DNA from 3 places in the Paenibacillus sp. 1182 genome. Region 2 is predicted to be linked to each of the others. Evidence: riboswitches for the same ligand, from Rfam matches in the RefSeq annotation. Region 2 holds a riboswitch; each other region holds the start of a gene.
What was found. Region 2 has a riboswitch for cyclic di-AMP ahead of JOD82_RS27125 (resuscitation-promoting factor). Riboswitches for the same ligand answer to the same signal wherever they lie in the genome.

Region 1 (7,827 bases), on a different contig from region 2:
AATTAGAAACAATACCATCATGGAGCTAAAAATAATCCAGCCCTGCTTACGATTACGGGCAAACAATCCAAAGGTATACGGCAACGAAGCCGGCATTACCCACATTGCCAAAATTTCCAGCACGTTCGTCCAAGGACTTGGATTTTCAAAAGGATGCGCAGAGTTAGCTCCCGCATAACCGCCCCCGTTCGTCCCCAAATGCTTGATGGACTCCAGAGAAGCAATGGGTCCCATAGAAATTTGCTGTTGTGTTCCGCTCAGCGTCGTAAGATCCGCCGTAGGCTGTAGCGTCTGTGGTATCTTCAATCCCACCAGCACCAGCGTAAGCACAAAGGCCAGTGGCAGGAAAATCCTTATAATAGCTTTAATAAAATCTTGAAAGAAATTGCCCATCCCTTCACCGCGCCGCGTCAATCCTCTCATAAAAGCCGCAGCAACCGAAAAACCGGAAGCAGCCGAAGTGAACATCATCATCGTGACGAACGCCATCTGTGTCAGATACGTAAGCCCGCTTTCTCCGCTATAATGTTGGAGATTCGTATTCGTCATAAAGCTGATTACCGTATTAAAAGCTAGTGATGCTTCCATATTACTGTTTCCAGCCGGATTACCGGGAAGCATTCCCTGTAAACGCAACAGCAAGTAGCTGATTGCCACAAGCACGACGTTCGTAGCAATGAAACTCATAACATACGTAGTCCAACGCATGCTCTCCACTTTCTTCAAGCCTACTACCTTATAAATCAGCTTTTCTGTTCTGCCAAAAATCCGATCCGTTCGATTCGGTTCATTCGAGAATACATGATACATATATGTACCCATTGGCTTTACCAAGAGCAGCAATATAACGATCACAATTCCAATTTGAAGCAGCTCCATCCTCTATTCCTCCTTCAAAATGCTCCTGCGTTTGGAACAACAGACCCGATTAGACCATCTATGAAGTGCACACGTTTGCGAAAACCTGCTACCAATGATGCTTTAATGCTCAGATCTGTTGTTCCCGCCCGCTCTATCCCTACAAGTGACTAGAACTTTTCAGGGTTCAGGAGTGCGTAGATTAAATACATAAACACAATAGCCGTAAGCCCGAGTATAACGATCATCCTCTTCGTCCTCCTTTAGAGGTCTGCGCATCACACCAGCGTACAAACAGCAGTATCACTCCATAACTCACAGCCATGACGAGCAGCATGTATATATCCATCATGTTTATACCCTCCGTATCGATCCTCAGATCGCCATTCTTATTCCATCATAAAATCATAAAACAACTATGTCATAAGTGCTTATCCGTTCAGCAGAAAACCCACCTCTCCGTTCAATGTGTAGATCACATGGTCCGCTCCCAATCCCCGATAAATTCCTTGTGGATTACAGCCGTGTGTAATAACATAGATCGATTCCGATGTTAGTGGTCGACATATTTGCAGGAAACGGCAAGTCAGATTCAAGCTGTTCTCGAACAAATACACACTACCAATTTCTTTTTTTGGAAAATTCCATTTTCCCGCTTGCATGGTATTGATGCGGACAATGTGCTCCACACCCATTTTTTTGAGCTGTCGTTCCTCCTGGGCGCTATTCGTGAGAACTGCAAACGCCAATTTTTTGAAAATAAGCAATTTCACAAAACTTCTGCCCGCTTCATTCGGTGCAGTGACAATAATTAACCGACCTTCCATCAGTAGCTCCTCTCCCGGTATAAAAAGACAACAAAAAGAAGCCGAAGGAAAAAGGCTTTCCTCCGGCTTCTGACATATCCATGATAAAATAAACCATGGCTGCACACGGCGGTTTGTTGCCTCTCCCTGTACGCTTACGAGGTTAGCTGTCGGATTCGGACGTGAGAGTCGCCCTATTTCTGGCACTTGACCGGAAAATTCACCCCATGAGACACACGGCTTCCGAAGCCGTACAGTCTCGATTGGTTCCCCCGCTTTTGCAACTGCAAAATTCAGCGCTATAGACATTTCGTTGTTGCTTCATTCAAGTTAATTTGAAATTACGTCTTGAATCATACACCCGCGCATGGAAGACTGTAAAGCTCAACTGCAGGGTTATAAATCGGGCTTTAGAGCATAGAAGATTAATAATAACGCTTACAATGCAACTATGCTTCTCACATCTCCTTTAATCTCTGTTTTTCATCCCTTTTTGAAAATGACAAGCATGTCAATATTGGCGTAGGGTAAAGCGTTATTGGCCTTTTTTTGTAAAAAGAGAAGAAAATACGCTATATGTACCAGCTAAACACCGATTTAACCCGCTTTTATAAGAAGAAACAACTTAATTCGCTCCATTTGCGGTGCGATTTACTGTTTTGAGCAAAATACGATTTTACAGCGCCTGAAGGCTTTATACAGCTTTTCCAGGCTTGCAACCCTTCTTTAAATTGTCTAAAATTTAATTGCTGAATATTGAATGAGGAGAGATGCTATGACCGTTTATGAATATGATGCGCAAACCCTGCAAGGGAAACAAATTCCGTTATCCACATTTGAAGGGAACGTTCTGCTTATCGTGAACACTGCCAGCAAATGTGGGTTAACCCCCCAATACAAAGCGCTACAAGAGCTATATGACCAGTATCATGAACAGGGGCTCGAAATTTTGGGATTTCCCAGCAACCAGTTTGCCAAACAAGAGCCAGGTTCCAGTGAGGAGATCTCCGAGTTTTGCCAGATCAATTATGGTGTCACCTTTCCGATGTTCGCCAAGACAGATGTCAATGGCGATCAAGCACACCCCTTATTTCGCTACCTGACCCAAACAGCTCCGGGGGTATTAGGGTCCAAAGCGATCAAATGGAATTTTACTAAATTCTTAATTACAAGAGAAGGTAACGTGTTTAAGCGCTATGCACCGCAAACCACTCCAGATAAACTGGCGGGAGATATAGAGAAGCTTTTGCAGCAAAACTGACATTCTTCATTATCACAGTTAATAAACGACCTGTTGCAACCGTGGCTTCCGTGGCTAAAGAATATAACGAAAATGCTTAACAAAAAAAGCACCCTTTCACGTAAACCGTGTCAGGATGCTTTTTTAACTAGGTCTTGCATATAATGCGGTCGAGAGGACTCGAACCTCCACGGGCGTACGCCCACTACCCCCTCAAGATAGCGTGTCTGCCATTCCACCACGACCGCAAATCATAATGTATTGAGGCAACAGATTTATTATACTCTCTCATCAACTATTTGTAAACAAAAATATTATAATTATTTTAACTTACATATATGAGCGATAATAATACCGTCCTGCATAAAGATAACCGCTTGCTGAACTATGCATTAATGTTGCCCCCTTACGGATTATCAGAACCACCTAGCACTTAACTAAGTAATTAATTTGACGAAATAACGTATTTACGATTGTAAAAACACGTATAAAAGTGTATCATAGTTTCAGATGGTTAATTCTAACATGTTTACTGATGATTATTATAACACACCAATTATTCCGTAAGAATCCGTAAGGGGCGATTTCTTTTGAACAACAAAATGCCTGTCACCTCCTTCGGGTGGGCCATCAAACAACGGCTTGTCGAACTTCGACTGGATCAGAAAACATTTTGTGAGACACACAATATTCCGCCTTCACGCTTGTCCAATCTGATTCACGGCACCCGCAAAGCACAAAGGTACAGAAAACAAGTTGCTGCAATTCTGAACATCGACGATAACGATTATAAGGAGGCATCGCCACTCTAAATCCAACAAGCATTCCAGTTACATACAGGTCATTCCATATCACCAAGAAACCAAATAAACCCGTAAAGCGAACCCCTCCAGTTCGTTTACGGGTTTTCAACCCAGACAATCTTTAGCCAAAAAAATCATTCCGGCTTTGTTTTATCCTTCTCACTTTTTTGCTTACGATATTTCGCAAATTCAACATATTCTAAAATAAAATTCTGTTCTTCCGTCTCAAGATCTTCTGCCTGGCAATTCAGTGGCCCCATCACTCCAAAAAAATAAGCAGCCTTCTGCTCCTGAAGTACGCCTTCTCCCGGCTTAATCCCTTTCATTAACCAATCGAGCGATACATTAAAAAAGTCCGAAATCTGAATTAAATGAGTGGTACCCGGCGTTGTTTTCCCCCTTCTCCAATCACCGAGATTCCCTGAACTGATTTTAAGCTTTTCACAAAATGCCTTCTTGGTCATTCCCCGATCTTTAATCAAAGCTTCAATCCGTTGATAAATAGTTTGATCTCCCAAAATGTTTCCCCTCCGAAACAGTAACTTTTTCTGAAATAATTTTCATTTTTCAGCCTTACTCATTAGTAATCCCCATTAAATCCTAAGCAACCATTACCCTATAGTAGAATTGCGCTGGTTTTTCTCTTTACGAAAGCGGGTAAATTCAATATACTCAAGTATAAAATTTCTTTCCGCCTCACTAAGCGGTTCCCCCTGGCAATTCAGTTGCCCTGAAGCGTCAAAAAAATAAGGGTCTTGCGACTCCTTTAGCACCTCACCCTGTATATCTCGACCCAGCATAATCCAGTCCAGACTCGCATCAAAAAAAGAAGCGATTTCAATGAGTTTATTCGTGCCCGGCGTCGTTTTTCCTCTTTTCCAATCCCCGAAGTTCCCTGTACTAATGCCTAACTGCTGGCAGAACGCCTTTTTCGTCATTCCCCGTTCCTTGATGAGTTCCTCGATGCGATGGTAAATAGATTGCATAGAAGTTCCTTCCTCCCTAGCAGGCTCTCAAATAACGATATCATGTTCTCTGTTCCCATTTCAAAGATCACGTATGCTAAAATTACCGAATTATGTATGTTGGTTTCCATTATACCACAACACGCAACAAAAACCGCCTGTTTTCCGAAGAAAGGGCGGTCTTTAAGCCAGTCCACTTACGCCAATCACGTAGCAGAGTTGTCGATTTTAAGTAAAATATGCTTCAATTCATTCAAAGTTTCACTCAGATGCAATAAATCTTCTTCTGGCAGATACACCAGTCTTTCTTGAATTTTATTGGAGAAGGTATGAAATACCTGTTCACAAAAAGCATCGCCTTCCTGTGTAATCGCCACATTCACGACTCTGCGATCCGAATCACACGACTGGCGGTCAGCCAACCCATGCTCCACCAGTTTGTCCAGAAGAGGAGTCATGTTCGGACGTGAGACATTGAGCTGTTTGGATAAATCAGATACCGTAGACGAACGTACTTCACGCAGGAGCATTAGCACCTGAAAGTTATTAGGCGACAAGTGTAATGGGAAATCGAGCGGACCGTAGGTGAAAAATTTCTTCTTCACAATCGGAAACAAGCCCAAAATATTTTCTGATATATTTCCTAACAGTTGAGTGTCCATATTTTTCACCGTCACTTCATAAGTTTATACTTATCATTCTATAACATTATGGCGTTATATTATACTATGGAATCATTATTTCATCATAATCATTACTTTATTACATCATTACACAAATAAAAAAAGCCTCTACCGCGAGAGACTTTTCCGTTCATTCCATTGATGCGGTCGAGAGGACTCGAACCTCCACGAGCGTACGCTCACTACCCCCTCAAGATAGCGTGTCTGCCATTCCACCACGACCGCATAACAAAATATAAATGGTGAGCCATGAAGGACTCGAACCTTCGACACCCTGATTAAAAGTCAGGTGCTCTACCAACTGAGCTAATGGCTCATGCTGTTCATCCAAGCTGTCCGCCATTAGACCAGACCTCAGGAATTTCCCTTAAGCATGCAACATGTAGTCTATAAAGACAACAATGACCCGTAGGGGATTCGAACCCCTGTTACCTCCGTGAAAGGGAGGTGTCTTAACCCCTTGACCAACGGGCCTTATTATTATGCGCCAACTTGGCGACAAGAAAGAGTATATCAAATAGAATAACAAATGGCAATACTTATTTTTGAAATTTTAAAAAAAGCAGTTTTTATCATTACAAAATGCATGTCCACTTACATTAACTTATCTAGAATCATTTAATCCCTGAAAAATCATGATAAATGATTGCAATATCACTTACATTTACTTATAATCACTTACGAGATACCGAAATCATTATATATCAGAGGAGCTTTCTATGTATCAGGAAGAACGAATGTTAAAAATCGTTGATTACTTACAGCTTCACAAGCGTATTTCGGTGGATGATATTTGTGAAATTTTTAATGTTTCACGGGATACGGCCCGTCGAGACCTGGTAAAACTTGAGGAGCATCAAAAAATTATTCGCACCCGCGGCGGCGCCCTTCTCCCTAAACTGCATCACGATCCAATTGGAAATTATAACGAAAGACTGCTTACTGTATCTGAGGAGAAACAAGTGATCGGACAATTGGCTGCCAACATGGTACGAGATAGGGATCGTATTATATTGGATTCCTCTACCACCGTACAGGCGTGTGCAGAAAGACTGAATGTGCAGGAATGTTCGGTTATCACCAATTCAATTAATCAGGCCGACGTACTATCTGGAAAAGACGGTGTCTCCATTCATCTGTTGGGAGGCCGCCTGCAAAAAGAGCACCGGTATGTATATGGCTCGTCCGTAATCGCCACTTTGTCTCACTATTTTGTAGACAAAGCTTTTATCGGGATTGGAGGCATATCATCTCACGGACTAAGCCTGATTCATGAAGAAGACGGTATGCTGAAGCATCAGATGATGAAACAGGCGGATCAGGTGATCATCCTTGCGGACCATTCGAAATTCGGAATTAATTTCCCGTATCGTTTTGCTGATTTATCTGAAGTTAATATCGTGATCACCGATCGCTTGCCAGAACCAGCAATGCTGGAAATTTTGCAACATCATGATATTGAAGTTGTTGTCCCCTCATAAAATATGAGACTGCTTAGCTAGAACTCAAGATTTATCACAGAGATATCGAAAGACAGGAGTTGGAGAGAAATGAAACTGTTTGCGATTGATATGGATGGAACACTGCTGAACGAGGAAGGAAAAATAAGCAAAGTGAACGCGGAGGCTATACGCCAAGCACAAAAGCAAGGCGTTCAGGTGACAATTGCCACTGGTAGAGCCGCTTATGACGCCTGGACAAAGCTAGAGGAAGCAGAACTTATAACTCCCGTCATTGGAGCAAACGGGGCAACCGTACACGATGTGCATCGTCGTCAGTTAACCTCTACTCCTATGGGCCGCAGTGAAACGTTTGAAGTGCTGAGCTGGCTGCACGATAACGACTTTTACTATGAGGTCATGACAGACCGCGCTATTTATTCTCCACAAAACGGACATCAGCTACTTGCTGTTGAAATGGATCGATTGCTGAGCGCCAACCCGGATATTTCGCTAGATACATTATTACACGCAGCCGAAAAACAATATGAACAGACCGGGCATACCCGCATCGCTTCATATGAGGACATTCCACTGGATGTGGAGATTTATAACGTGCTTTGTTTCTCCTTTGATCAAGCCAAATTGGATCGGGGCCGTGAGCGTTACCAAAGTTTTCAGGGCCTAAACATGGTCATCTCTTCAGACCGTAACTTTGAAGTCGAGCATAAGGACGCGTCTAAAGGTAATGCATTGCGTTATCTGGCGAATCATCTGAGCATTCCCATGCAGGAAGCTGTAGCGATTGGGGACAGTTACAACGATATCTCCATGCTGACAATGGCAGGAAGAGGCATTGCCATGGGCAATGCAAAAGACGACATTAAGGCCGTCTGCTCCGAAGTGACTCTGACTAATACGGAAGATGGCGTCGCTCATGCTCTGTTGAACATACTTAAGACAGTTGAGGCTGACACTGTGAAATAGAAGTCATTGGCTGCTTACAAGACAGGTTGACGTCGCTTCATGGCGT
Region 2 (7,827 bases):
TCTCCTCGACGGGAGGGTTCAATACCAGCTTGTTGCAACAGCGGCTCCAGCGTGTCCCTGTTCTCTTTGGTGAAGAATCGGCTTTTTAAGTTATTGGAAATCGTTTTACGACGCTGGGCAAAAGCAGCATGAACCACTTCAAAGAAGTGCTTCTCATCCACCACTTCCACCGGAGGGGCTTCCCGTACACGCAACCGAATGACTGCAGACTCCACATTTGGCTGGGGAATAAATACTGTATTCGGTACAATACAGACCAATTCAGGTTCGCTGTAATATTGTACTGCAATGCTCAGGCTACCGTAATCCTTCGTTCCAGGAGACGCAGCCATACGCTCAGCCACTTCTTTTTGGATCATAACGACGATATTCTCCAAAGGGAGCTTGTCCTCCAGTAGCCTCATCAGAATCGGTGTAGTAACGTAATACGGCAGATTAGCCACGACACTTACTTTACTCACGTCTGCAAAATCAGCTGCAAACACCTCGCGTAAATCCAGCTTCAGCACGTCTCCATGACGTACCTTCACATGCTCATAAGGGGCCAACACTTCTTCGAGAATTGGCAGTAGCCGCTGGTCAATCTCGACAGCGGTAACTACCTTGGCCGATTGCGCCAGCTTCTCAGTCAAAGCGCCAATCCCAGGACCAATCTCAAGTGCGCCCTTCGTCTCATCCAATCCGGCAGCATTCACAATCTTATTGAGAATATTTTGATCAATCAGGAAATTTTGTCCCAAACTCTTTTTGAACGAAAAACCGTGCCGTTGAATAATTTCCTTTGTACGCCGCGGTGTTGCTATATCTTGAATTCCTGTCATACGGATATCACAATCCTTCACTTTCAATTTGTGCCAGCGCTCCGGCAAATTCCTCGCGGCTGATCTGAAATACAGAGAGCCGTTTATGTAGCTGCTTTCCGTTACAATAACCAATACCCAGCACATTCCCTAAGGCCATACGGCGTGCAGCAGCATTGGGGTGGGTGATAAGTCCAGCATCAATCAGGTCCGCCCACTCAATCAGCGGGTCGGCGCCTTCTACTGTCGTATGAACCCGTGCGAGAGCGTGTCTGATCGCTTCCGGTGAGGCATTCTCCACACCAATATCTCCTTTGCGCGTCGCTTCTGCCTCGGGTATAAAGGCCTGCTTGCAGCCGGGTACCTTGGAAGCGATAATCTTACGGATGCGCTCCCCTGCATGATCGGGATCGGTTAAAATGATGACCCCCCGCCGCTCCTGCGCCAATGCAATTTTACGCAGCGTCATTTTATTAATGGCTGAGCCGCCAGTTTCTATCGTATCCGCTTCAACAGCGCGGCGAATGGCCACCGTATCATCCCGGCCCTCTACCACGATCACTTCCTTGATCATTTGCATTTCCCTCCACTGCTACACAGCAAGCTATATTTATCTTTCCCTGCTTTTGAAAACAAAATAAGAAGAGGATATCCTCTTCTTAGCATGGCATAACTATGTTGTTAATACTATCGCATTGCCCTCAACATACACAACCTGTTTTAGTTGATTTCAGGCTTTACCGGTCCGATAACATATACGGTTTTACCGTGCTTACGACCAAATTGGTTGGCTCGGCTCAAACTCTCATAATACACATCGATTTTGTGGCCTTTAATCGCGCCACCGGTATCCTCCGCACGGCGGAAGCCCACTCCTTCGATATACACCCACCAGCCGATTGGAATTATACTCGGATCGACAGCGATGGTACGGCCTTCCGTCACGCGCGTGCCGGATGCAGTACGTGTACCGATACCTGGCTCCTGTGAGGAATACGCCGTCATGGAGACATTTTGTAAAACTTTGCTATATTTAAAATTGACGCCTGCTTTACGGACAGCACTGCCCGAACTAACCGTTGTTGTCTTAACCGCATCATTGGGACCGACGGAAGCAGCAAGAACGACCGGCTTTTTCTTCGTTCCTACCGCAATAACCTTATCCACACGGTTCTGTGCAACTTCCTTGTTAACCAGCTGTTTGGATACCAACTTTCCATCATGATATACCTTTTGAACGTGCTGGACTACCACACCCGATTTGCCGCTTTGAATGACCCGATTATCGCCTTTATAAAGACTTGGATCGGCCGTTTTGATGACCTGATAAGGCACCTGTTTTTTCTGTTCGACCTGCTGTTTCTTCACACGGACGATTTTTATGTCCATGTTAGACGAAACAGAGGCATCCAACGCAGGATAAACTTTATCCGTTGACGATAATTTATAGCCCGAGGTACGAATGGCACCTTCTACTGTATTTTCTGTTGTGTACAGCTTTTTCGTCTCATTGCCTGAAGATACTTTAACTTGATTGGCACGTTTAATGACTACGCGGTCCCCATCCTGTACTGCTCCATTTAGCGGCATAGAAATTGTATCATGCGGCTGAAGTGAAATGGAATGCTCGCTCAGCAAATCTTGAAGCTTGGATTCCCGGGTTTCTACCGCAGATGCCTTGCCATCAATGACAAAAAAGACTTGTTTTTTAGATTGCGTGTACATCAGAATTGAAATCATAATCGTTAGCGCGATTAGAAAAATAGCAACCAAAGCAGCCTGGCGCACATTCTCTTGCTTCCAACGCAATACGTAAGACATGCTGGATGAGCGTGACTCATGGGTCTCCTCTTTTTGGAAAATGCCCATTTCCTCCGTCCTCCTTACATAGCCCGCCGTCTGGAGTAAGACATAGTTGAGATTTGACGTGACTATAACAGATTTTCTACAAGACAAGCCCAAACTGCGACTGTCCTGCACCATGTACCCGTCTTCGCGGCATGCTGTCCTCCCCTGTTTAACCACAGTATGATGACAGATTTTCTTTTATTCACAACAAAAAAAGCCAAAGAAAGAGACTAGAGAGCTCTTTCGTGGCTTCCGGCATGTGTGAATATGCGGGAAAACTCATGCACGAGATGGCTTCTCTCTTGTTACGCTTACGGGGTTAGCTGTCGGGTTCGGACGTAGAGAGTCGCCCTAGCTTGGGTCAACCGCTCATGGCGGTCGCCTTCACATTCACCCCGAAGACCCAGAAAGAAATCGAAATACGGCTCCTCCACCTGTTCAATCCCATCCGGGAAAAGAAATTAGGTCGAGCCGGCTGGCGGAAGGGACGTTCCCTTCTTGCACATACGCCGGACATACTGTAAGCCATATCGGTTCCCCCGTTCCCTGTAAAAGGGACTCAGCGAGACTGGTTCATGAAATGACTTGTTGATGTTTACATTCAAACAACAATTCACTGAAAAGATGATATCCTGTTTCTATGCATGTTGTAAAGCAGGTTTCAAGTACATTTTTCAAAATATTCGGTTAAAATATTGTAATATTCTCGAGTTTCCTGCAACAAATTCATGATTAGCTTCGTCTATCTCTTTATTTTGATCGATTTCTTCGCTTTTTTATTGAATGTCAAATCGTTCCAAGGCATTTTGGGTCGTTATTGACACTAATTCCTCCACTGTAATCCCCTTAATTTGGGCTGCAGCCTCTGCTACCAGTCTCACATGCGCAGACTCATTTCGCTTCCCGCGAAACGGATGCGGCGTCAGGTAGGGCGCGTCCGTTTCAATGAGCAGACGGTCCAGTGGCACCTGTGCCAGCACCTCTTTTGGCTGCTTGGCATTTTTAAACGTAATAGGACCACCGAAGGAAAGGTGAAATCCCATATCCAGCACCATTTGGGCTGTCTCCCAGCTCCCAGAAAAGGAGTGCATGACTCCGCCAATCTCACCCGCTTTTTCCTCACGCAAAATCTTAACAATATCTTCATGGGCATCCCGGTTATGAATAACAATGGGCATTTTGAGCTCACGAGCCAGACCAATTTGATTTCGAAACACCCGATGCTGAACATCCTTCGGTGATGTATCCCAATAATAATCCAGACCGATCTCTCCGATGGCTACGACCTTCTTATGACTGCATAACGATGCAATCCATTCTAAATCTCCCTCTTGCATTGTAATCGCATCCTGCGGGTGCCATCCAACTGCCGCATAAATAAAATCATACGTCTCGGCCAATTTCATGGTGGATGGAATGGTCTCACGATTAAATCCGATATTGATCATCCGCGTTACTCCTGATTCGACAGCACGTGCTATAACTTCTTCACGATCTTCGTCAAATTGTGGCGCATCCAAGTGAGTATGAGTGTCGAACAAATCCAAGGTTTACATCTCCTTTTTTTACTTACATTTCTATATAGTTGTCTATTCTTTGACAAAATAATTCCTTATTTCGGCAGGAAGCCTGTCTTTTACCGCGTTCAATTTATTCTGGGGAAAATACATATGATATTTCCCTCGGTGAATACCACTTATGGAGCGCACAATTTCCGAAACTTCGGATATTTCACTCACCTCGCCCTGACGTCCAAGCAGTAAAATCTGGTTGTCCGTCGAGCCACCCTGCCGAAACACATCATAAGGAAGATCCGTCGGAAAATCAATTTCAAAATCATATTCAGGGTGCAAACCAGCCTCTTCCAAAGCTTTCCGAATACTGTCAATGGTATCTGTATCCATATTTTCAATCTCTACATATTTATACAATCTACGGTCCATAAAGCGGCTGCTCAAATCACTTAAAATTTCGTCCTTTTCTCGTTTCCACTGGCTAAATACGGTCTGAATTAATGACTCATCGAGCATCAGATATTGCTCTACTGTAAGCTCTCCTTTCAACAGATCCGGCAGCGGGTCCAGCAGAAAACCAAACTCATATCCGTTTTTAAACAATTCCTTTGCTCGCTTGAAAATTTTACGTAAAAGGATCTCCGAGCTGCGTGTTACAGGATGAAAATAAATTTGCCAATACATCTGATAGCGTGACATTAAATAATCCTCTACTGCATGCATGCCTGATTCCTTCACAACAATTCTCCCATTATGAGGACGCAACAGTCGTAAAATACGGTCCAAATCAATCGTGCCGTAGTTGACACCTGTCGAATGAGCATCCCGCAACAAATAATCCATACGATCGGCATCTAGCGGACTGGTCACCAAGTTAACAACAATCGGCTTATCATACGTTTTGGCTATAACCGCAGCCACCTTTTGTGGAAGCTTCTCGTCGACTTGCCGTAGCACGGCGTTGATCTTCGTGTCTCCCAGTACAATGCGGCATGTCCAATCCTCATGGTTCATATGAAAGGCTTCCTCAATTGAATGTGAAAATGGGCCATGCCCCACATCATGCAATAGAGCTGCACACAGAGCAACCAACCTTTCCTCTTTCGGCCAATCTGGGAAATCTCCACGTTCAAATTGAGAAATAATACTTCTCGTAATCTCATATACGCCCAATGAATGTGAAAAACGGCTATGCTCCGCTCCATGAAACGTAAGATACGATGTGCCTAACTGCCGTATGCGGCGTAAACGTTGGAACTCCGGCGTGTTGATCAACCGCCATATCACAGTATCCTGAACATGAATGTAATTATGTACCGGGTCTTTAAATACTTTTTCTTCACTGAGTGGCTGGTGCAAGATATCAGCTCCTTTAATATTCGGAATAATGGATTAAAATACAATAAAATCCTAAAGCATTTCCCTCATTCGACATTCTTTGTCGTAATATGTCGAATTATAGTTTTTCGACATTTCCAAATCGACAAATTGAATAAATCATCAATAAGATAAGGCAATGCACATGAGTAAAGCTCTTTAATCTAAATACTTTTGCATAATCAGACTGTTACTACATTTTTTAGGTTGACTGTTTTGGGAATCGTTGGTATAGTAAATATCAGAAAAGAGAAAATTTTGTCGAATCATGACACTTATATTATTTTAAACGGCGAGAGGAGCCTGATTTATTATGATGAAATCCACTGGTATTGTAAGAAAAGTCGACGAGCTCGGACGTGTTGTTATTCCAATCGAATTGCGCCGTACCCTGGGAATCGGGGAAAAAGACGCGTTGGAAATTTATGTTGATGGCGAACGCATCATGCTTAAAAAATACGAGCCTGCTTGTATCTTCTGCGGTAATGCTGAGAACGTAATTTACTTCAAAGGGAAAATTGTTTGCCAAGATTGCATTTCTGAAATCCCAACACCTGTGACAAACTGAGAATTTTAGTATATAATAGACTTATCAGATATTGTTAATTCTAACCTTTTTCATATACACTCCTTGTTGCCTTCCACGGTTTGAACCCAACCGTTGGAAGGCCCTTTTTTGTTTAGGCAGATATTCATAAGAGTGCGTTGTAAACATCTCTCTTGGAGATTGCACGATCTGTGGCTGTACGCTTCATTGCGTCCTTGCGTGTAAGTCCCTCTTGCTCGTAATGTGCGACGTGGGACTCCAAAGATAAGGACTGCCACCATGCCTGACGTTCCTGTTCTTCTTCCTCTTCGTCTTTTCCTTCAACCACTAGACAATACTCACCAATCGGTGGATTTTCCTCTAGTTTAGCAAGGCATTGCTCCACGGTTCCTCGTACCCATTCCTCATGCAGCTTGGTCAGCTCACGCGCAAGCACCACTTTGCGTGAACCTAATGTTTCCTTCAACACCATCAATGTCTTCACAATACGATGAGGCGATTCATAAAAAATAATTGTGCCGTGAGATACCTGAAACGATAGCAACAGCTTCTCCAGGTCCTTTTTCTCCCGTGGTGGAAAACCAGCGAAGGTGAACCTTTCTGTATCCAGTCCTGAGGCAATTAAAGCAGATAGTGCCGCATTCGCTCCTGGGATGGGGATGACGCTAATTCCCGCTTCCAGTGCCAGCTTGACCAGATCCGAACCAGGGTCAGAAATGGCCGGTAGACCTGCATCGCTAACCAGCGCCAAGTTTTTCCCTTCTATTATGTAACGTATCAGTTCAGGCCCACTGGCAACCTTATTATGTTCATGATAACTAAAGAGCATATCCGGTGTGATTTCGAAATGAGTGAGCAGTTTACGTGTCTGCCGCGTATCTTCGGCAGCGATAATACTACACGACTTTAAGGTGTTAATTGCCCTAAAGGTCATATCTTCCAGATTCCCAATAGGTGTTGCAACAAGATACAATTTTCCCCGTTCTTCTTCGCTGTTACTAAAGCTTTTTTGTACAGCTGCTTTCACACAGAATCCCCCTTGCTTACTTCTCCATAGATATCTCTTATCTCCTGAGTATAATTCCCATTTTCCTGATATACAATGAGCGGAGGCAACAAACGAACCTCGGGTTTACCGTCACGTAATGCTTCAACCAGTACCATATTGGCTTCCATATGAACTCGTGGGTGAACAAAACGTATTCTTTTGGGTTCCAAACTATGTTTACGCATCAAGGTTATAATCTCGCCCAGCCGCTGCGGGCGATGAACCATGGATACTTTCCCCCCATTACGGACAAGCCGGGTGGATGCCTGAATGACTTCTTCCAGTGTGCAGTTCACTTCATGACGGGCAATTGCCTGGTGAGGATTCAGCTTGATATCGCTACCATTTAGCGGCATATAGGGGGGATTCACGGTAATCGCATCATAAACACCATGTCCCGTGATGTGAACCAGCTCACGCAGGTCCCCTTCCCGAATCTGAATTGCTGCTTCTAATCCATTCAAGCTGACACTGCGTCTAGCCATATCTGCCAAGCGTGGTTGAATCTCAATTCCTTCAATAGACGCTTTTGTTCGTGTCGTTAGCAGCAGGGGGACAACCCCATTGCCTGTACACAGATCAAGAATCTTTCCACGCTGCGGAATACCAGCAAAACGTGCCAGCAAGACCGCATCCATCGAGAAGCTGAATACTTCATCACTCTGGATAATGCGCAAATTATGTGAAAGCAGA
Region 3 (7,827 bases), on a different contig from region 2:
TTATTTATTTTCGTATTGCTTCAACAAAGCGGCAAGCTCATCGTCCACGGCGCTTTTCTTATCCAGCTCTTTGAACTCCTCATCCAACGATTTTTCCTTAGAAGACATTTCGTTGCTCGCTTCGGCACGTGCTTCTGCTTGCAGCATTTTTTCCTCCATACGCTTCAATCCGGCAGTTGCCGTATCAGAGCTAAAACCGTTCATAGCTTTGTTAATTTCAGTTTGCGCTTTAGCTGCGTTATAACGGGCAACCAGTGTCTCGCGCTTGTTTTTCATTTCTGTCAGCTGTCTGCGCATTTCATCCAGCTTGCCACGCAGGTTATCGGCTGCAGCTTTGTTCTGTTCGTAACCAGCTTTGAACTCGTTCATTTTTTGTTCAGCAGATTTCTTTTCTTCCAGCGCGCGACGGGCCAGATCTACATTTTGTGCTTTTGCAGCGGTATGTGCCTGTTCTTCGCGTTTCTTTACCAAAGCAGCCTGTTCTTCGTATTGCTGTTTGAATCTCTTTTCAATAGCAATTTGAGCGGCTACCGCTTTCTCTGCATCTTCCAGGTCCTCTTGCATATCACGAATGTATTGGTCCGTCATTTTAACTGGATCTTCTGCCTTGTCAATAATGGCGTTAATGTTGGACATCGTAAGATCTCTTAATCGTTTGAAAATAGACATGTGAAGTTCCTCCTAGAGTTGAATGCTTAAATTTTAAGCTCTGTACACATGTTTACGCAAGCTTTGCAAAGAGGGTTTCAAAAATTATCTAAAAGCCGCGCAAGTAAGGCTCTGGGATGTCGGCCTGTACTTTTAGCTCCCGCGATGCATGCAACGCCCAATAGGGATCACGCAGCATGGCGCGGCCTATTGCTACCAGATCAGCTTCTTTTTGCTGAACAACCCGACGGGCGTCCTCATAATCATCCAGTAATCCAACAGCAATTACAGGTACATTCAGCTTTTCACGGACGGTATGAGCTAAATCCACCTGATAGCCAGCACGCGCAGACGGCCCTCCGCCAGAACCAATTGGACCCTCGCCACCAGAAGAGATATGGAAAATGTCCACACCTGCATCACGATATCGTTCCCCTACACCTGTTATGTATTCCACATTATATCCATCCTCGACGTATTCTTTGGCAGATATCCGCATAAGCACAGGCATATCAGCAGGAAGAACCTCTTTAACAGCATGTATGACCTCAACACCGAACAGTGACAGATCCTGGCCATATTCATCTTCTCTCGTATTTGTTAAAGGCGAATGAAATTGATGGATCAGATAGCCGTGAGCGCCATGTATCTCAACCGTATCAAAACCGGCTTCCACCGCGCGGCGCGCGCCTTCTTTGTATGCCTGAACCAGTTCCCTGACTTCTGCTGTCTTTAAGGCGTGCGGCTTTTTAAGGCGTTCGCTAAAAGGAATCGAAGAAGGACCCACAGGTTGCTCAGCATCTTCGGCCTTGCGTCCAGCGTGGCCTAGTTGAATGCCAATTTTGGCACCATACTTGTGAACTTCCTCTACAATCTTACGATATGCAGGAATATGTTCGTCACTCCAAATACCTAAATCACGATCCGTAATACGTCCATCAGGATGAACCGCTGTCATTTCCACAATAATAAGACCAGCACCTCCTACTGCTCGGCTCACATAATGGACATGATGCCAATCCGTCGGATTTCCATCCTCGGCCTCCACACTGAATTGGCACATCGGGGGCATAACAATCCGATTTTTTAAAGAAAGCCCCTTTAATTGATAAGGAGTAAACAAGTCGGTCACTTTTATCCTTCCTTCCTTCAATTCCATGTCTGTATAATTATGAATTGCAACCCCATTATACACCAGCTGTCACGGGATACCGAATCCGTTGTAAGGCTAAAACTTGCGAAAATGCTCTTGTTTTCGGTCATGTTTAAGAGAATATGTACGTTTAGCTCCATCATCTTCATTGATAATCATTTCATCGCGAACTTCTTTCCAGACGTTTATGAGCCTAACTTGGTAACCAGCATATTTTTAATAGGACAGGTACATAATAGTCGAGAGCACCACTAGGTACCACTGCACGAAAAGGGGGGATACATATGCCGTACAGGGGAGTGTTGCCATGCTTGGCACTGTTACTAGCATTTTCAAGTTTACCCGTTCACGCGGATGCGCCTCCCAAGATCGGAACGCCCCATCCCAAGGAAGCAGCTGTTGCTTCTTCTGTACATCTGAGTACAGATCGAGCTACTCCTACATTAGCAATGTTGCGTAAAAAACATGCGGACATTTTTAAAATGTGCGGCCCACACACCCGCCAAATTGCCTTAACCTTTGATGATGTGCCCGATTCTAGGTATACGCCGCAGGTTTTGGACGTATTACACGCCAACGGCATCAAAGCCACCTTTTTCATCGTCGGTCACCGTGCGGAAAAGCATCCGGGGATTATACGTCGTATTATCCGTGAAGGCCATGCTATAGGAAATCATTCCTATACTCATCCGGATTTTAGGAAGGCTACACCAGAACGCTTTCGCAACCAGATTACAAAAACAGAACGTATTTTACAAGCCAGCGCAGGTTTTCGCCCCAAGTTGATTCGTCCACCCTACGGTGAAATTACAGAGCCTCAAATAAAGTGGGCACGTCGTCATGGCTACATGATTGTCAACTGGAATGTAGACTCTCTCGACTGGAAGGGACTAAGTAAAACACAAATTCAGCGAAATGTGATTCCAGCTACAGGGCCTGGCTCTATTATTTTAATGCACGCTGGTGGAGGTCAAAGTTCCAACTTGCAAGGCACTGTCCAAGCTTTGCCGGGTCTAATTCACTCTCTAAAAGCTAAGGGCTACAAATTTGTGACAGTCCCCCGGCTACTCCACACATCGGAACGAAAATAACAGTATGTTTATAATTGAGGTCCAAGCTAAAGCAACGTAAAAAGGCTGTCTTACCAGCAGAAGTATTCTGCTCGTCAAGACAGCCTTTTTACGGATAGGACCTGATAAGAGTCCGACCTAGATATATACGGATATAGGCGTTATGTTTACATAATATATATTATGTTTAATTAAACTGTATATACGTACAATGCTATTTATCAATAACGTACAGCTTCACATTTTGAAATCCAAAGTCGTTCACAAATGATTTGTTGCCTGGAATAAAGATATCAATCCGCTTTCCTGTAATGGCGCTGCCCTGATCGCGAGCGACAGCTACAAAAGAATGATCCGGCAAACCTGGATGGGAGTAGCCTGTAACCAGTACTTTCGTGCCCATCGGAATGACGTTAGGATCTACCGCAATTGTACCTAGTTTAAGCGGATTGCCGTAGTAGTCCACTGCGCCCCATTTACCATTCTCATCGGCTGCGGCAGAATACGCTGAAGCCTTAACGTCAACTATTTTGCTATAGTTGAATGTTTTACCCCAAGCTTCAATCGTTGGCGCCTCATTCGCTGCTGCTTTCTCCGTAAGAAGCTGCGGCTTCGATTCCGAAGCTGCCTTTACACTTTTTTCGCCAGGCACCTTAATTTGCAGACCTGCATATATATTGCTGGAGGCAATGTTTGGGTTAGCCTTTGTTAGCTCGTCTACCGATACTCCATAACGTTGAGCAAGCAAAAAGAAGGTATCGCCCTCTTTGGCAGTGTGAAGCGAGGCAGCATCCGCTATTCCAGCTGTCTGTGCCAACCCTGCAATAGCTGCGGCAAGCACCGCAATTTTCATCGTTTTACCAATATGTTTTAAATGTTTCAAAGATATGTACCTCCTCTTTTATGCCTGCGAAGTTAGCTGTCGGATTCGGACTCAGGAGAAGCCCTATGCTTGTGCAATTCACCCCTAGGCATATTCCTCATCGTCTTATGACGTATCGGAATGGCTGCCGTTGTTACGTCCCCCGCACTTCCCATAGTTTGGGCCAGCATTTCAGCGCTTGTCTAACCGCATGCTGTCCCGGTAAGTTTTGGCTTACTGCATAATATCACAATTTTGTAACCTTATCCGCATGAAAATGTTGGGAACCCTGAACATCATACTACACTCGTTACAATTTTGTCATTAAGAAATCGATATTTGTTACGAAAGTATGGGGAAATGGTGACAAAATAAGAAAAGCCCTCCGTCAACGGAGAGCTTTTTTATGATTAGACCAGCACTTTCTTACAATACTTTGGCAAGAAAATCACGAGTGCGATCATGGCTTGGAGTGCCAAATACCTGGTCTGGTGCACCCTGCTCCACAATTTGACCGTTATCCATAAAGATAATTCGATCGCCTACCTCGCGGGCAAAGCCCATTTCATGCGTTACAATTACCATTGTCATACCGCCTTCGGCGAGCTTCTTCATTACATCCAGAACCTCTCCAACCATTTCAGGGTCCAATGCAGAAGTCGGCTCATCGAACAGCATTACGTGCGGCTGCATGGCCAAAGCACGCGCAATCGCAATACGTTGCTTCTGACCACCGGATAGCTGGTTCGGATAGGTATTCTTCTTATCCTCGAGCCCCACGGTACGCAGGAGTTCTAATGCAATTTTTTCCGCTTCCTTACCTGACTGTTTTCTAACCTGCGTCGGTGCAAGCGTCAGGTTCTGCAACACTGTTTTGTGTGGGAACAGATTAAAATGCTGGAACACCATCCCCATTTTTTCCCGGGTTACATTAATATTATGACCACGAGCTGTAATCGGCTCGCCCTCAAATAAAATCTCCCCATCCGTCGGCTGTTCTAACAGATTCATACAACGCAAAAACGTACTCTTCCCCGAACCGCTGGGACCGATGATAACGACAACTTCTCCTTTGGCGATATCTATATCAATGCCTTTTAAAATCTCATTCTTGCCGAACGATTTACGCAATTGTTTAACGGTGATCACTGGCTCTCAACTTCCTTTCCCATAAACCAAGCAGCTTAGACAAGCTGAATGTCATTACAAAATAAATAGCGGCTGTGATTATGAACGGACTTAATCCTTCGTAGGTAATATTCTTAATGACCTGGGCTTGATACATAATATCCACCATACCAATAGTCGAAATAATGGAGGATTCTTTAATAATTGTAATAAACTCATTACCTATAGCAGGCAAAATAGATTTAAACGCTTGTGGCAAAATGACGTGACGCATAGCTTTGCCTCGTCCCATACCCAATGAGCGTGCGGCCTCCATCTGTCCACGGTCTACTGCCTGGATACCTGCACGGAAAATTTCAGCCAGATATGCCGAGCTATTCAGAGACAATGTGATTATACCGGACTGGAGTGGAGTAAAATTGACACCCAGCGTCAAAGCAATCCCGTAGTGAATGATCATGAGCTGCACCAGCATAGGTGTGCCACGCAGGATCTCCACATATGTGGTACCTAACCACTCAATGATGCGTATACCACTCATCCGCAACAAGGATACGATCAGACCAATGATAAATCCAAACAGTACTCCGAGTGCAGACAGCAACAGAGTGTAACCAATACCCGTAGCGTAAAGACTGCGGTATTTCCAAAAAATATCTACGATGTTATTAGAAGAAACCTGTCGATCTGCCGAGAGTGCACTCGCTTCTGTAGAAAACTTTTCAATCGACCCGTCCGCTTTCAGGCGAGCCAACGTTTTATTTACAGAGGCAAGCAATTCTGCGTTCCCCTTGCGTATACCTACAGCAGTTTCTGCTCCGGCATCCTCAGGTATCGCTTTGGCAAGTGTTACGGTCCCATCTAACGTGTACCCTTTAGCAACCGTATCTTCGATCACAACAGCGTTGATACGCTGGGTCCGCAGCTGGAGTACCAGATCGGATATTTTGTCCAGTGAGGTTACAGAGGCATTGGGTACTTTTTGAGCAATTTCTTCCTGAATACTCCCCTTTTGCGCGCCAATCTTCTCGCCTTTCAAAGCAGCCATCGTAGGATATTTGTCTTTATCCTCTGGGCGTACCATAATGACTTGCTTGGAGCGATAATATACATCTGAAAAATCAATGCTTTTTCTACGCTCATCCGTCGGTGTCATACCGGACAGTACCAAGTCTACGCGACCACTTTGCAGAGCAGGTAGCAAAGAGTCAAAACTCATGTCCTCAGGGACCATCTCCGCACCCAAATCTTTGGCGATTTCCTTCGCGATTTCCACATCGAAGCCAACAATAGTATCCTTACCGTTAATAACTTTATGAAACTCATACGGCGGAAAGTCGGCACTCATGCCCACTACAAGTTTTTTCTGTGGCTTTGCTTCCGTTCCGTATGCATTGAGCATGGGAAGACCCGTCAACAGCAAGATAACCGCCGTCAAAACCAGGGCGGTAAAACGATATGCCTTTTTCAATCTTTTTTTCTCTCCTTAAATTCTTTATAATAAATAAGATTGTGTCATTATAAATGAATATGCATGATTATGCAATGAATGTTATAGTACAATTTCAGCATACCTAGCGCAGTACCTACATTACAGCTTATATAAAGGAGTTTTCAGCATGAATTTTAAACAGACCATTCAAAAGACAATTGAGCAGCATGCCCCACGCTTTAAGGACATTTCGTTATATATTGGGGCAAATCCTGAACTTGGAAACGAGGAATTTCTGGCCGCTGCCCGTTTAAAAGAAGAACTCATTTTTCACGGTTTTGAGGTCCAGGCACCCGTATTGGGCATAGAAACAGCCTTTATTGCAACTTACAAAGCTGAAAAATCCGGACCGATTGTTGCTTTTCTGGCAGAATATGATGCTCTGAAAGGTTTAGGACACGCCTGTGGGCACCATCTGATATGCATGATGAGTACCGGTGCTGCCGTTGGCCTCAAGTCGATCATCGACGAAACTGGTGGAGAAGTACGGGTATACGGCACACCTGCCGAAGAAACTCGTGGTGCTAAGGTCCCTATGGCCTCTGCCGGTTTGTTTGATGATTGCGACATAGCACTTATGACGCATCCTTATGATCGTTACGAAAAATCAGGCAAATCGCTGGCGATTGATGCTGTACAATTCGAATTTTTTGGTCAATCCGCTCACGCGGCTGCCAGCCCGCACGAAGGCATTAACGCGCTGGACGCTGTGATTCAAACGTTCAATGGCATCAATGCGTTCCGTCAACAAGTAAAAAGTACAGTGCGTATCCATGGGATCATTAATCAGGGTGGGCAAGCAGCCAATATTATTCCTGATTACGCCTCAGCCCAATTTTATGTAAGGGCCGCTACACGTCAAGAACTGAACCCGCTGACTCGCCGTGTTATTCAAATTGCTGAAGGAGCTGCTTTACAGGCCGGGTGTCGTTTGGAGACCTCCAATTATGAGACTTCTTATGATGAAATGGTCACGAACCGTGTACTTTCCGATGCGTTTACCGCAAATTTGGTGCAGGCTGGCATTTCGCAAGAAGATATAACGGAAGGCGAAGATCATGGCTCCATGGATATCGGAAATGTATCGCTTCATTGCCCTGCTATCCATCCTTACATTCAAGTTATTGACGAGAAGCATGCCTTGCATACACCAGAATTCCGCGATTTGGCGATGCAGGACCGAGCCATGGAAGGAATGCTGCTGGCTGCGAGAACTTTGGCATGGACTGCTTGCGATGTAATCACGAATCCTGAACTGCTAGCCCAGATAAAAAAAGAATTCGCTCTGCTGAATAACGAACGCTAAATCTTAATTCCGTGTTATTTCAGAAAGGAGTAGCCAGCCATCATGGATAGTATGAGTAGCTTTTGGACGTTGTTTATTGTGATAGACCTCATCATTTTTTGGTTTATATTCCGTGCATTACGCAGGAACCGGGGAAACAGAAAAACACGGCGCCGGAATGCTTTTTTC

Region 1: linked by a shared signal. The riboswitch ahead of JOD82_RS15590 (hypothetical protein) and the one ahead of JOD82_RS27125 (resuscitation-promoting factor) in region 2 are both predicted to bind cyclic di-AMP.
Region 3: linked by a shared signal. The riboswitch ahead of JOD82_RS02150 (3D domain-containing protein) and the one ahead of JOD82_RS27125 (resuscitation-promoting factor) in region 2 are both predicted to bind cyclic di-AMP.

What each region holds. Positions count from the first base shown of each region.
Region 1 covers NZ_JAFICR010000007.1:115,877-123,703, forward strand. Annotated here, with positions in the region: gene kdpA (potassium-transporting ATPase subunit KdpA) at 1-879, opposite strand, end outside; gene JOD82_RS29780 (potassium-transporting ATPase subunit F) at 1,029-1,106, opposite strand; gene JOD82_RS15590 (hypothetical protein) at 1,290-1,685, opposite strand; cyclic di-AMP (ydaO/yuaA leader) riboswitch at 1,801-1,973, opposite strand; gene JOD82_RS15595 (glutathione peroxidase) at 2,440-2,925, shown strand; tRNA gene JOD82_RS15600 (tRNA-Leu) at 3,070-3,152, opposite strand; gene JOD82_RS15605 (hypothetical protein) at 3,495-3,716, shown strand; gene JOD82_RS15610 (helix-turn-helix domain-containing protein) at 3,842-4,225, opposite strand; gene JOD82_RS15615 (helix-turn-helix domain-containing protein) at 4,319-4,693, opposite strand; gene JOD82_RS15620 (MarR family winged helix-turn-helix transcriptional regulator) at 4,879-5,334, opposite strand; tRNA gene JOD82_RS15625 (tRNA-Leu) at 5,498-5,580, opposite strand; tRNA gene JOD82_RS15630 (tRNA-Lys) at 5,596-5,671, opposite strand; tRNA gene JOD82_RS15635 (tRNA-Glu) at 5,758-5,829, opposite strand; gene JOD82_RS15640 (DeoR/GlpR family DNA-binding transcription regulator) at 6,075-6,836, shown strand; gene JOD82_RS15645 (Cof-type HAD-IIB family hydrolase) at 6,906-7,781, shown strand.
Region 2 covers NZ_JAFICR010000020.1:8,378-16,204, reverse strand. Annotated here, with positions in the region: gene rsmA (16S rRNA (adenine(1518)-N(6)/adenine(1519)-N(6))-dimethyltransferase RsmA) at 1-821, opposite strand, end outside; gene rnmV (ribonuclease M5) at 829-1,374, opposite strand; gene JOD82_RS27125 (resuscitation-promoting factor) at 1,521-2,669, opposite strand; cyclic di-AMP (ydaO/yuaA leader) riboswitch at 2,941-3,223, opposite strand; gene JOD82_RS27115 (TatD family hydrolase) at 3,425-4,195, opposite strand; gene JOD82_RS27110 (HD domain-containing protein) at 4,238-5,521, opposite strand; gene JOD82_RS27105 (AbrB/MazE/SpoVT family DNA-binding domain-containing protein) at 5,853-6,107, shown strand; gene rsmI (16S rRNA (cytidine(1402)-2'-O)-methyltransferase) at 6,232-7,113, opposite strand; gene JOD82_RS27095 (tRNA1(Val) (adenine(37)-N6)-methyltransferase) at 7,110-7,827, opposite strand, start outside.
Region 3 covers NZ_JAFICR010000001.1:432,513-440,339, reverse strand. Annotated here, with positions in the region: gene JOD82_RS02165 (PspA/IM30 family protein) at 1-669, opposite strand; gene JOD82_RS02160 (NADH:flavin oxidoreductase/NADH oxidase) at 758-1,780, opposite strand; gene JOD82_RS02155 (polysaccharide deacetylase family protein) at 2,086-2,892, shown strand; gene JOD82_RS02150 (3D domain-containing protein) at 3,086-3,754, opposite strand; cyclic di-AMP (ydaO/yuaA leader) riboswitch at 3,761-3,929, opposite strand; gene JOD82_RS02145 (amino acid ABC transporter ATP-binding protein) at 4,160-4,882, opposite strand; gene JOD82_RS02140 (ABC transporter substrate-binding protein/permease) at 4,869-6,332, opposite strand; gene JOD82_RS02135 (M20 family metallopeptidase) at 6,481-7,659, shown strand; gene JOD82_RS02130 (glycine-rich domain-containing protein) at 7,702-7,827, shown strand, end outside.